One region of the Microbacterium sp. AG790 genome, then DNA from elsewhere that is predicted to be linked to it. Evidence: predicted binding sites of a transcription regulator. Region 1 holds the regulator's gene; each other region holds the start of a gene.
The links. Region 1 encodes LexA, which represses DNA repair genes until DNA is damaged. Its sites were predicted from a motif close to TCGAACANNTGTTCGA; they were not measured.
Positions count from the first base shown of each region.

Region 2: DEU37_RS00025 (HNH endonuclease signature motif containing protein) is a predicted target of LexA. The motif match lies at 1,814-1,829, and genes of this name have one in related genera.
Region 3: DEU37_RS05680 (HNH endonuclease signature motif containing protein) is a predicted target of LexA. The motif match lies at 1,459-1,474, and genes of this name have one in related genera.

Region 1 is NZ_RBWZ01000009.1:37,597-40,866, reverse strand. It holds gene DEU37_RS09780 (methylenetetrahydrofolate reductase) at 1-36, shown strand, start outside; gene DEU37_RS09775 (hypothetical protein) at 47-1,054, opposite strand; gene lexA (transcriptional repressor LexA) at 1,057-1,722, opposite strand; gene DEU37_RS09765 (LysM peptidoglycan-binding domain-containing protein) at 2,033-2,413, shown strand; gene DEU37_RS09760 (histidinol-phosphate transaminase) at 2,448-3,270, shown strand, end outside.
Region 2 is NZ_RBWZ01000001.1:737-4,006, forward strand. It holds gene DEU37_RS00005 (hypothetical protein) at 1-212, opposite strand, end outside; gene DEU37_RS14950 (G5 domain-containing protein) at 342-1,139, shown strand; gene DEU37_RS00020 (helix-turn-helix transcriptional regulator) at 1,253-1,561, opposite strand; gene DEU37_RS00025 (HNH endonuclease signature motif containing protein) at 1,851-3,161, shown strand; gene DEU37_RS00030 (DUF4406 domain-containing protein) at 3,205-3,270, opposite strand, start outside.
Region 3 is NZ_RBWZ01000007.1:13,450-16,719, forward strand. It holds gene DEU37_RS05670 (CPBP family intramembrane glutamic endopeptidase) at 1-691, opposite strand, end outside; gene DEU37_RS05675 (low molecular weight phosphatase family protein) at 761-1,360, shown strand; gene DEU37_RS05680 (HNH endonuclease signature motif containing protein) at 1,486-2,883, shown strand; gene DEU37_RS05685 (polysaccharide biosynthesis tyrosine autokinase) at 3,022-3,270, shown strand, end outside.

The sequences.
Region 1 (3,270 bases):
CGCGCCGCAGAGCTGATCCCCGAAGCGAGCCCGTGACGCCGTCCGCTCAGTCGGAGGACTCGTCCGCCGCCGCGCGGCGAAGACCCCAACGACTCCACGCGCGGCGAAGAGCCGCCGCCCGCGCGGACTGACCGGCGAGCCACGCTCCGGCGGCGACGGCGAGAGCGATCGCCAGAGCTGCCCCGGCCGCGCCGACCGCCGCCGACACCAGCTGGTCGTAGACGGCGGCCGCCGCGGCCGGCGTGAGCGCCGTCCCGGTTGCGGCGGACGATACGGCCGCCCGGCCCGCCGCGGCCGCGATCAGCAGCGCTCCGAGGCCCGCCGCCGCCGCGAGCGCGGCCCGCCGAAGGGCGTCGAGGCGTCGCCGAGCGAGCGCGATCCCGGTGAGGAACAGGATCGCGGTGGCGACCGGCATCCACCATCCCGCCGTCAGGCCGAGCGCATACCCGGATCGAACGGCGGCGAGGGTGTCTCCGGAGCCGATGATCACGACGTGATCGACGGAGGGGATGAGCGTCGCCCACGCCACGCCCTGCGCGCTCAGATGTTCCTTCACGCCCGCCACCACGGCGCCGACCTGGATGCCGAGTCCGGCCTCGGTCTGCACCACGACGCCGGCGCCATCGGAGGTCGCGGCGAGTGTCAGCGCGCGGTGAGACTGCCGAAGAAGCTGGTCCCACAGTGCCCCGAAGCTGTCGGAGCGGATCGCACCGGCGATCGTGTCGTGCACGAGACCCTGCACGGCGGCGGCGGCGGGCGCTTGCAGCCGCCGCAATGCGTCTGCCGCCCGGTCGCCGACGCCCAGCCCGATGATGCCGTCGACGATCGAGCCGGTGAGGACCTCGGCGTCGAGCCTCGCGTCGACCGCGTCGGTGGATGCCGCGATCAGCGTGTCCTGGACGGCGGTCGAACGGGCCAGCGGCGCAAGCGTCGCGGTGAACGCGTCTTCGTCGACCAGCTGCACCCGCGCCCAGACGCTCAGGATGGACAACGGGAGGCAGACGACGGCCAGGACGATTGCGACGGCCGATGCGAGGGCGCGCGCCCGCGACATGATCAGATCGCGCGCAGGACGGCCACGACGCGACCGAGGACCACCGCGTCGTCGCCGAGGATGGGCTCGAAGGAGGAGTTGCGGGGGAGCAGCCACGTGTGGCCGTCCCGCTGCCGGAAGGTCTTCACCGTCGCTTCGCCGTCGAGCATCGCCGCGACGATGTCGCCGTTGTCCGCGGTCGGCTGCGATCTCACGACGACCCAGTCGCCGTCGCAGATGGCGGCGTCGATCATCGACTCGCCGCTGACCTTGAGCATGAACAGGTCGCCCTTGCCGACGAGCTGGCGGGGGAGGGGGAAGATCTCCTCGACCTGCTGGTCTGCCGTGATCGGCACGCCCGCCGCGATGCGCCCGACCAAGGGGACCAGTGCCGCATCGCCCACGGCCGGAGCGAGGTCGGCGGGATTCTCGGCGGCGGCACCCGGCAGATCGATGAGGACCTCCATCGCGCGCGTCTTGCCGGCGTCGCGGCGGAGGTAGCCGCTCAGCTCCAGCTGGTTGAGCTGGTGGGTGACGCTGGACAGCGACTTCAGGCCCACGGCATCGCCGATCTCGCGCATGCTCGGCGGGTAGCCGTGGCGCGCGATGGAGGTCTGGATCACCTCGAGGATCTTCAGCTGCTTGTCGCTGAGGCTCTTCCGCCTGCGTGTCTGAGGCTTCTCGGCCATGTCGCGCGCTCCTTCGATCGCGTCCCCGGAAGGCAGAGCCTTCGAATGTCGGAGGTTGGTGATGGGGTCGTCTTGTCGAAACCGTATCCGGTTTTCGCACGGTCGGACGGCACGCGTGCGCGTGTCGGATTCGATTCATCTGCGAGAACCGTATCGCTTGACACTCGAACACTATCGAAGATAGATTCGGAACAGAGATTCGCATCCGGCTCTCCCGGCCGAGAGGCGGATGCGAATCTCGACTCGAATCTTCGAGGTGACGCTCTCACCCCCGACGCCGCGGCGCGGGACACGTCTCAAGGAGGAACCCATGACCACGATCGACATCCTCGGCGCCTCGCCCCGCGGCCGTGTCATCGCGGCGGCCCCCGCCACCCGTCTGCGCCTGACGGTTCGTGGTCGCCGGGTGCTCGCCTTCCTCGCCTCCATCCCCGTCATCGTCGCGCTCGGTATCGGCATCGTGTCCGGCGGCGGCGCGCTGGCGTCCAATGAGGGATCCTCGGGAGTCACGTTCACCCACGTCACGGTTCAGCCGGGCGACACGCTCTGGTCGATCGCACGCGCGGTCGCACCTGACGTCGACCCGCGCGACGCCGTCGACGCGATCGTTCGACTCAACGCCTTGGACTCGGGCAGCCTCGACGCCGGACAGAGCATCGCGATCCCGGCCGAGTACTCCGCCGGCCACTGATCAGCCTCGTCCGCTCATCACGGCGACCTCTACGATGGTGAGGGTGAGCGTTCGACTCGATGACCTTCCCCTCAGAGACGACCTGCGCGGCCTGACGCCCTACGGCGCTCCCCAGGCTCCGCTGCCCGTCGCGCTGAACGTCAACGAAAACACGCATCCGGTGCCCGAAGCGGTCGCGGACGACATCCTCGACAGCATCGCCCGTGCGCTCCGGGAGGTGAACCGCTATCCGGATCGTGAGTTCACCGCCGTGCGGGAGGGCTTCGCGGACTACCTGGGTCATGGCCTGTCGGCCGCGCAGATCTGGGCGGCGAACGGATCCAATGAGGTTTTGCAGCACCTTCTGCAAGCGTTCGCCGGCCCCGGTCGGACGGCCTTCGGATTCGCGCCGACCTACTCGATGTACCCGCTGCTCACTCGTGCCACTGGCGCGACGTACGTGAGCGGGACGCGCGGAGTCGACTACACACTCGCCCCCGAAGACGCGTCCGCTCAGGTCGACCGGGCGCAGCCGGATGTCGTCTTCCTGTGCGCGCCGAACAACCCGACCGGAACGCCACTGGGACTCGACGTGATCGAGGCCGTCTATGACGCCGCACCCGGCATCGTGATCGTCGACGAGGCCTACCAGGAGTTCGCGCCCCGCGATTCTCGGTCGGCACTGACGCTGCTGCCCGATCGGCCGCGGCTGGTCGTGTCTCGCACGATGAGCAAGGCCTTCGCGTTCGCCGGCGCTCGCGTCGGCTACCTCGCGGCCGACCCCGCCGTCATCGATGCTCTGCGTCTGGTGCGGCTTCCCTACCACCTCAGTGCGCTGACGCAGGCGGCGGCATCGGCCGCGCTGCGTCACGCGCCGG
Region 2 (3,270 bases), on a different contig from region 1:
AAAGTCGGGATGCTCGTCGCTCGAAAGCTCTGGCTGACGGTGAGGAAGTTCCTCAGCGCCCCTTCCAGGTCATGTGTCTGTAGAGCAGGCGCGAAAACGAGCATCGAGCCGGCTAATGCAAATAGGAGCCCGGCCGCGAGCACTCCCATTGCCTCGCGTAGTCGGGAGGTCGCGATTCCGGGGATATAGGAAAGTGCTGATTCGCGCTGCATCCTCGCACCCTATGGGGATGCTCGGACATCGCCAGCGGCGCTGAAAGAGGCGATCGATTATTCACGGTACCGCTCCCATTGCCGTGATCACGGGGTGGGAGTACGTTCTGATCGAGCTGGGGAGAGTCGATGACGAACGTGCAACCGGGGTGGTATCCCGACCCGAACAAGGCGAACACGGTCCGGTGGTGGGACGGCACGGCGTGGACCGCGCACGTCGCCGAGAAGACCGGGGCGGCGGGATCCGCAGGCCCCGTGGCGACCGCGGCGAAGGCTCCGCGGCGCGGCCTGTCGCGCCGCACGAGCATCATCGTGGGTGCAGCGGCGGTGCTGGGGATCGCGCTGGTCGGGGGAGCGGTCAACGCGGCCACGCTCGCCGCGCGCTCTGTGGCCGAACAGAACGGTCCGGTCGCGTTCGTCGCGACGACCGGGACGGCAACGGCATCCACCCCCACCCGCACGCCCACGCCGACGCACACGCCGGTCATCACCACCCGCGACGAGGCCGTCACCGAACCCGTGCCGTTCGAGCGCACGTCGGTGGATGACTCCACGATGCCGCAGGGGCAGACGGCCGTCACGACCGCGGGACAGAACGGCGAACGCACACGCACCTACCGCGTCACCCTCACCGACGGAAAGGAGACGAAGCGCGAACTCGTCTCCGACGCCGTGACCGTGCCGCCCGTCACCGAGGTCACCTCCGTCGGCACGTACGTGGAGCCGGCCGCCCCGCCGCCTCCCGCGGCGGCGCCCGGCGACTGCGACCCGAACTACGCCGACGCCTGCGTGCCCATCGCCAGCGACGTGGACTGCGCGGGCGGCAAGGGCAACGGCCCGGCCTACTTCGACGGGGTTGCCCGCGTCGTCGGACGTGACATCTACAAGCTCGACGGCGACGGAGACGGCTGGGCCTGCAACGGCTGACGCGTCGCGCCCCTCTGGGGTGGCGCCTCCGCAGGGCTCGCGGGTGGCGATGACAGACCTCGAGTGCGGCGCTGCGCTCCCGCGCTCAGGCGCCGGCGCGCGAGGGGCGCGTATCAGGGACGGAACCTCTCGCCCCAGTCGTGGAGTACCTCTCGCATGAACGCGTCGTTGAGCGTGTAGATGCGCTCTCGCCCCTGAAGGCCGACGCTGATCAGGCCGGCTTCCTCGAGCTGGCGGAGGTGCCGGCTGGTGGTCTGCCAGCTGTTGTCCATGCGTCCGGCGATCTTGCCGGAGGTCTGCGATCCGCCGTTCGCCCGCAGAGTCACGAGAATCGCGCGGCGCGTTCGGTGCGCCAGTGCGGCGAAGACCGCGTCGAGACGGTCGAGGTCGGCCAGGCCCGGGATCTGCTCAGGCGTCTGCATGTACCGCCACCGGCACGAACTCGTCGAAAACGAGGCCACGATCCACGGTTGCGGGCGTGTGAGGCTCGACGAGCGCCGCGAGCCTCGTCCAGATCAGGATCAGGTCGGGGTGTTCGTGCGCAGGGCCCATCACCCCGGGCATCCACTTCGCAAGCTCGATGTAGCGCAGCGGCGTGGACGTGGAGCGGAACAGCTGCGGTGCTGAGGTCGTGGCATCCGCGATCTGACGTGATCCGTTGCCTCACTCGCCATTCGAACAAATGTCCGAAGGTGTCGCTACACTTGAGGCATGGAAGAGATCACGCCGATGAGCGAAGACAGCGACCAGCTGTCGGCGCTCGCGGCTCTCGTCGCCGACACCGAGACGGTGCTGGCGGCGGTCTCGGCGGCGCAGGTGGCTGAGGTGAAGCTGCTGGCGCGAGCCGCTCAACTCGCCGAGCGTCAGGCTGCCACTCAGCGGGGTTCGGTGCGCGTGCACGACATGGCCCTGCGCTCGATCGCCGCCGAACTCGGGGGAGTGATGCGAGTGACCGACCGCACCGTGCAGCAGCGCATCGGCGAGGCGCGTGAGCTCGTCGAGAGCTACCCCGCCACCCTCGACGCCTGGGAGACCGGGCGCCTCACTCGCGCTCACGTACGGGTGATCATGGATGCCGGGGCGCCCGTCCCCGCCGATCGCCGGGCCGCGTTCGAGGCGGAGGCGATCCGGCTGTGCGCCGGCGACACGCCCAACCGCGTGCGTTCTGCGGTCGAGATCCTCGCCGAACGCTGCGCCGAGCGCTCGTTCACCGAACGCCACGCAGAAGCGAGCCGCGGCCGGCGCGTGCGCGTGGTGCCGGGTGCCCAGGGCATGTCCGACCTCATCGCGACGGTCCCGACCGTCATCGCGGAGGGCGTCATGGATCGTCTCACACAGCAGGCGACGGTCATCATCGATGCGCGCACCCCCGACGACGACGACCCGCGCACGACCGATCAGGTGCGTGCCGACGTGCTCAGCGACCTGCTCCTGACGGGCGCGCCGGCGCTCGATCCGACCGCCTTCGGCGACGCGCCGGGAACGCTCGGCGCCATCCGCGCCCAGGTGCAGGTCATCGTGCCCGCCCTCACCCTGCTCGGCGCCGACGACGGCCCGGTCGACCTGGTCGGGCGCGCACCCATCGACGCCGACACCGCGCGGTGCCTCGCTGCCGAGACCCACTCCCTCGCACGCGTGCTCACCGATCCCGTCGACGGAACCGTGATCGCGGTCGACCGGTACCGCACCGCAGGGCCGCAGCGGCGATTCCTGCGCGCCCGCGACCAGCACTGCCGTTTTCCCGGATGCCGCCGCGCGGCCATTCGCTGCGAGATCGACCACACCATCGACCACGCCCAGGGCGGACCGACCGCCCTCTGGAACCTCGCCCACCTGTGCCAGCGACATCATTCGATGAAGCAGTTCACCGCCTGGACGGTGCGACAACACCCCGGGGGAGTCCTGGAGTGGACCTCGCCGACCGGTCGCCTCTACCGCGAAGACGCACCCATCCCACCGGTCACGTTCGTCATGAGTCCGGCGCCACCGCCGGCGATGGCCGATTCCGCACCGCCATTCTGATCCGCGCGCGCCTGTCCGGCGCTCCCGGCGTGAGCCGGTCGCCTCAGGAGCGCGGCCCGGCCACCTCCGACGAACCCGACGCCGTCACGCCCGGCACATCCTCGAGGGC
Region 3 (3,270 bases), on a different contig from region 1:
CCAGCGTCAACGTCCCCGCCGTCGCGTGCAGCAGCACGAACCCTCCCGCCGACACGAGCGCCGCCGTCACCCCGGCCGCAACCCCGCCCACACTCCGCCGCAGCAGCTGATACACCGCGATCAGCACGACCGTGCGGAAGAAGAACTCCTCCACCAGCGGCGCGACCAGCCCCGCCGGAACCGCCTCCGTGAGCCACCACCCCGAGGGCAGCCCGCCGTCGAGCGCCATCGCGGAGGGGAAGGCCTCGGCATCCGCACCACTCACCCAGCCCTGCAGCAGACGCAGACCGAGCCCCAGCCCGACCCCCCACAGCACATCGATGGGCCGAAACCGCAGCAGCCCGGCCGGCCGCGACCTCACGAACGCGAACGCCACCGCGGCGCCGAGACCGAGCCACAGCACCACAGTCGACGCGATCGGGGCCCACGGTGCAGCGACGCGGCTCACCGCGCCCCCGCCGACCACCCCGAGCCCGACCCCGATGAGAGCCGCCGACAGCACGGAGAGGTCCCACTTGCGCACCGCCGTGCCTCCGAGACGCCAGTCGGTGCGCATGCGGCGACGGCGCCCGGGCGCTGCCGTCTCGCTGGCCGCCGAGCCTTCCGGCTCGTTGCGCTCGCTCGACGACCGGCGCGGGGGCGTCGACGCCTCGAGGGCTGACGAACCGGGGTCGCTAAGCTGATCGGGCACGTGGCCAAACTACCGGTCACGCGGCGAGCCACACACTCCCTCCCCGCTCTATCGACACCGGAAGTCAGCGTGCTCGAGATCCTCACCGTGTGCACCGGCAACATCTGCCGCTCCCCTTTGGCCGCCCAGCTGCTGGCCACTCGCCTCGCCGACCTTCCGGTGCGCGTCTCCAGCGCCGGCGCTCGCGCGCGCGACGGGATGCCGATGACACCCGAAGCCGCAGACCTCGCCGTCGCCCGCGGCGTCGACCCGGCGCTCGTCGGCGCCCACGGCGCCCGCTTCCTCACCCCAGTGCACGTGCGCACGGCCGATCTCGTGCTCGCCATGGCGCGCGACCACCGCCGCGAGGTCGTCGAGCTCGACCCCTCGCGCATGCGACAGGCTTTCACCGCCCGCGAGTTCGCCCGCCTCGCCGCCGATCTGAGCGACGACGACCTGCGGACGGCTGCCGCGACGGCCGGGGAGGGCGCACCACCGCGGGAGCGCTTCGCCGCCGCTCTGGGCGCGATCGCCGGGCGGCGCGGGATCACGCTGCCGCCGGCATCCGCCGAGGACGACGACGTCATCGACCCCTACGGTCGCTCCGCCGCGACGTACGAACGCTCCGCCGCCGAGCTCGAGCCGGGCCTGGCCGCCGTCGAGCGCGTCGTGCGGATCGCCTTCGGCTGAGAGACGGGGTCGGCGTTTCGCGCTCGCACCCCGGTCGTTGAGCGAGCGCAGCGAGTCAAAACGCACCTACCCGAGCCTGTGGACAACTCGAATGAATGTCGTACGTATGTTCTAATGTCGAAGTCATGGAGAACCGGCTCGATGGCATCGCCGCAGCGCTCGAGGCGCTCGCGGCGGCGGGTGGCGCGCAGGCGCCGGCCGCGCTGTCGCCGAGTGCACTCGTCGAGGTGAACCGCGCCTTCGGCGTGCTCATGCGCCAGGTCGACGCCGCTTTCGCCCCCGTCGCAGCCGAGATCTCCCGTCAGTCGCGGCCTCAGCTCGGCGGCGACTCCCTCGCGAAGAAGCAGGGATTCCGCTCCCCTGTCGCGCTGATCCAAGCCACCACCGGCGCGAGCGTGGGCGAGGCGATCAAACTCGTGCAGGTGGGCGAGAGCACCGCGCCGCGCACCACGATCAGCGGGGAGCCCCGCCCCGCCGCGCATCCGCACGTGGCGGCAGCCGTTTCGGCGGGCGCCCTGTCGATGATGGCGGCGTCGGCGATCATCACCCTGCTCGACAAGCTGTCGCTGCGCGTCGATCCCTCCCGCCGGGATGCCGCGGAGCGCGACCTCTGCCAGCGGGCACCCGGACTGCGCGCCGACGAGCTCACCCGGCTGCTGGCGCGCGCCGAAGCCGAGCTCGACCCCGACGGGATCACCGCCGCGCACGAGGAACATCGATCGGCCCGAGCACTGCGGATGCAGGAGCGAGACGGCATGCTGCACCTCACCGGCGTCTTCGACCTGGCCACCGCCGCTCCCATCAAGACCGCTCTCGACGCGATGGTCACCCGCGTGCTGCAGACCAACGAGCACGCCCCACGGCGCGAGCACGTGCACGGGCACGGCGACGCGCGTGGTGGTGACCGCGTCGAAGGTGCCGCGCGCGATGACATTCGCGATGAGCGCACGCTGCCGCAGATGCGGGCCGACGCGCTGCACGAGCTGTGTGCGCACGCTCTGGGGTGCGAACAGGTGCCCACCGCTGCGACGACGACGGTCGTCGTGCGCATGACGCTCGACCAGCTCGAGTCGGGATGCGGCGTCGCGAGCATCGATGGTTTCGACGCATCGCTGCCCGCGCGGGAGGTGCGTCGACTCGCCGCCGACCTGCAGGTCATTCCGTGCGTCCTCGGCGGCGACAGCGACATTCTCGACTGGGGCCGCGCGCGCCGCCTGTTCTCTCCCGCCCAGAAGCTCGCCCTCGCCGAACGAGACGGCGGCTGCGCGTTCTGCGGCGCACCGCCGGCGTGGACCCACGGCCACCACATCGCCTGGTGGAACAGGGATGCCGGGCCCACCGACCTCGACAACGGCGTGCTGCTGTGCACCGGCTGCCACCATCGCATTCACGCCGACGGGTGGGAGATCCGCGTCGACGGCGTCGGAGTGACGGCGCGGGTGTGGTTCATCCCGCCACCGTGGATCGACGCCGACCGCACGCCCCGCATCGGAGGGAGCGCCCGCTGTGCGCTGCGGTGCTGACGGATGCGCTGCGCAGGGTCCTCACGCAGGTGTTGCCGCGCGGACACCGACCCGAAACATCCGCTATGGCAGACTGAGTCCGATCGTCCCGGCCTTGCACCCCTCCCCCTGGCTGGCAGCGCGTCCTCGAGAGGCACCATGGAGCTCAGCGACTACATCCGCATCCTCCGCAAGAACTGGCTCGTGATCGTCGTGCTGACCCTGCTGGGACTCGGCGCGGCGGCGGGCTACTCCCTCACGAGGACCCCGATCTACGAGTCCGCGAGCACGGTGTTCGTCTCGACGCAGTCGGGCAACACCGCCCAAGAGCTGCAGCAGGGATCCTCGTTCGCGCAGGCGCGCATCAACACCTACGTGGGGCTCACGACGACACCCGTCGTTCTGAAC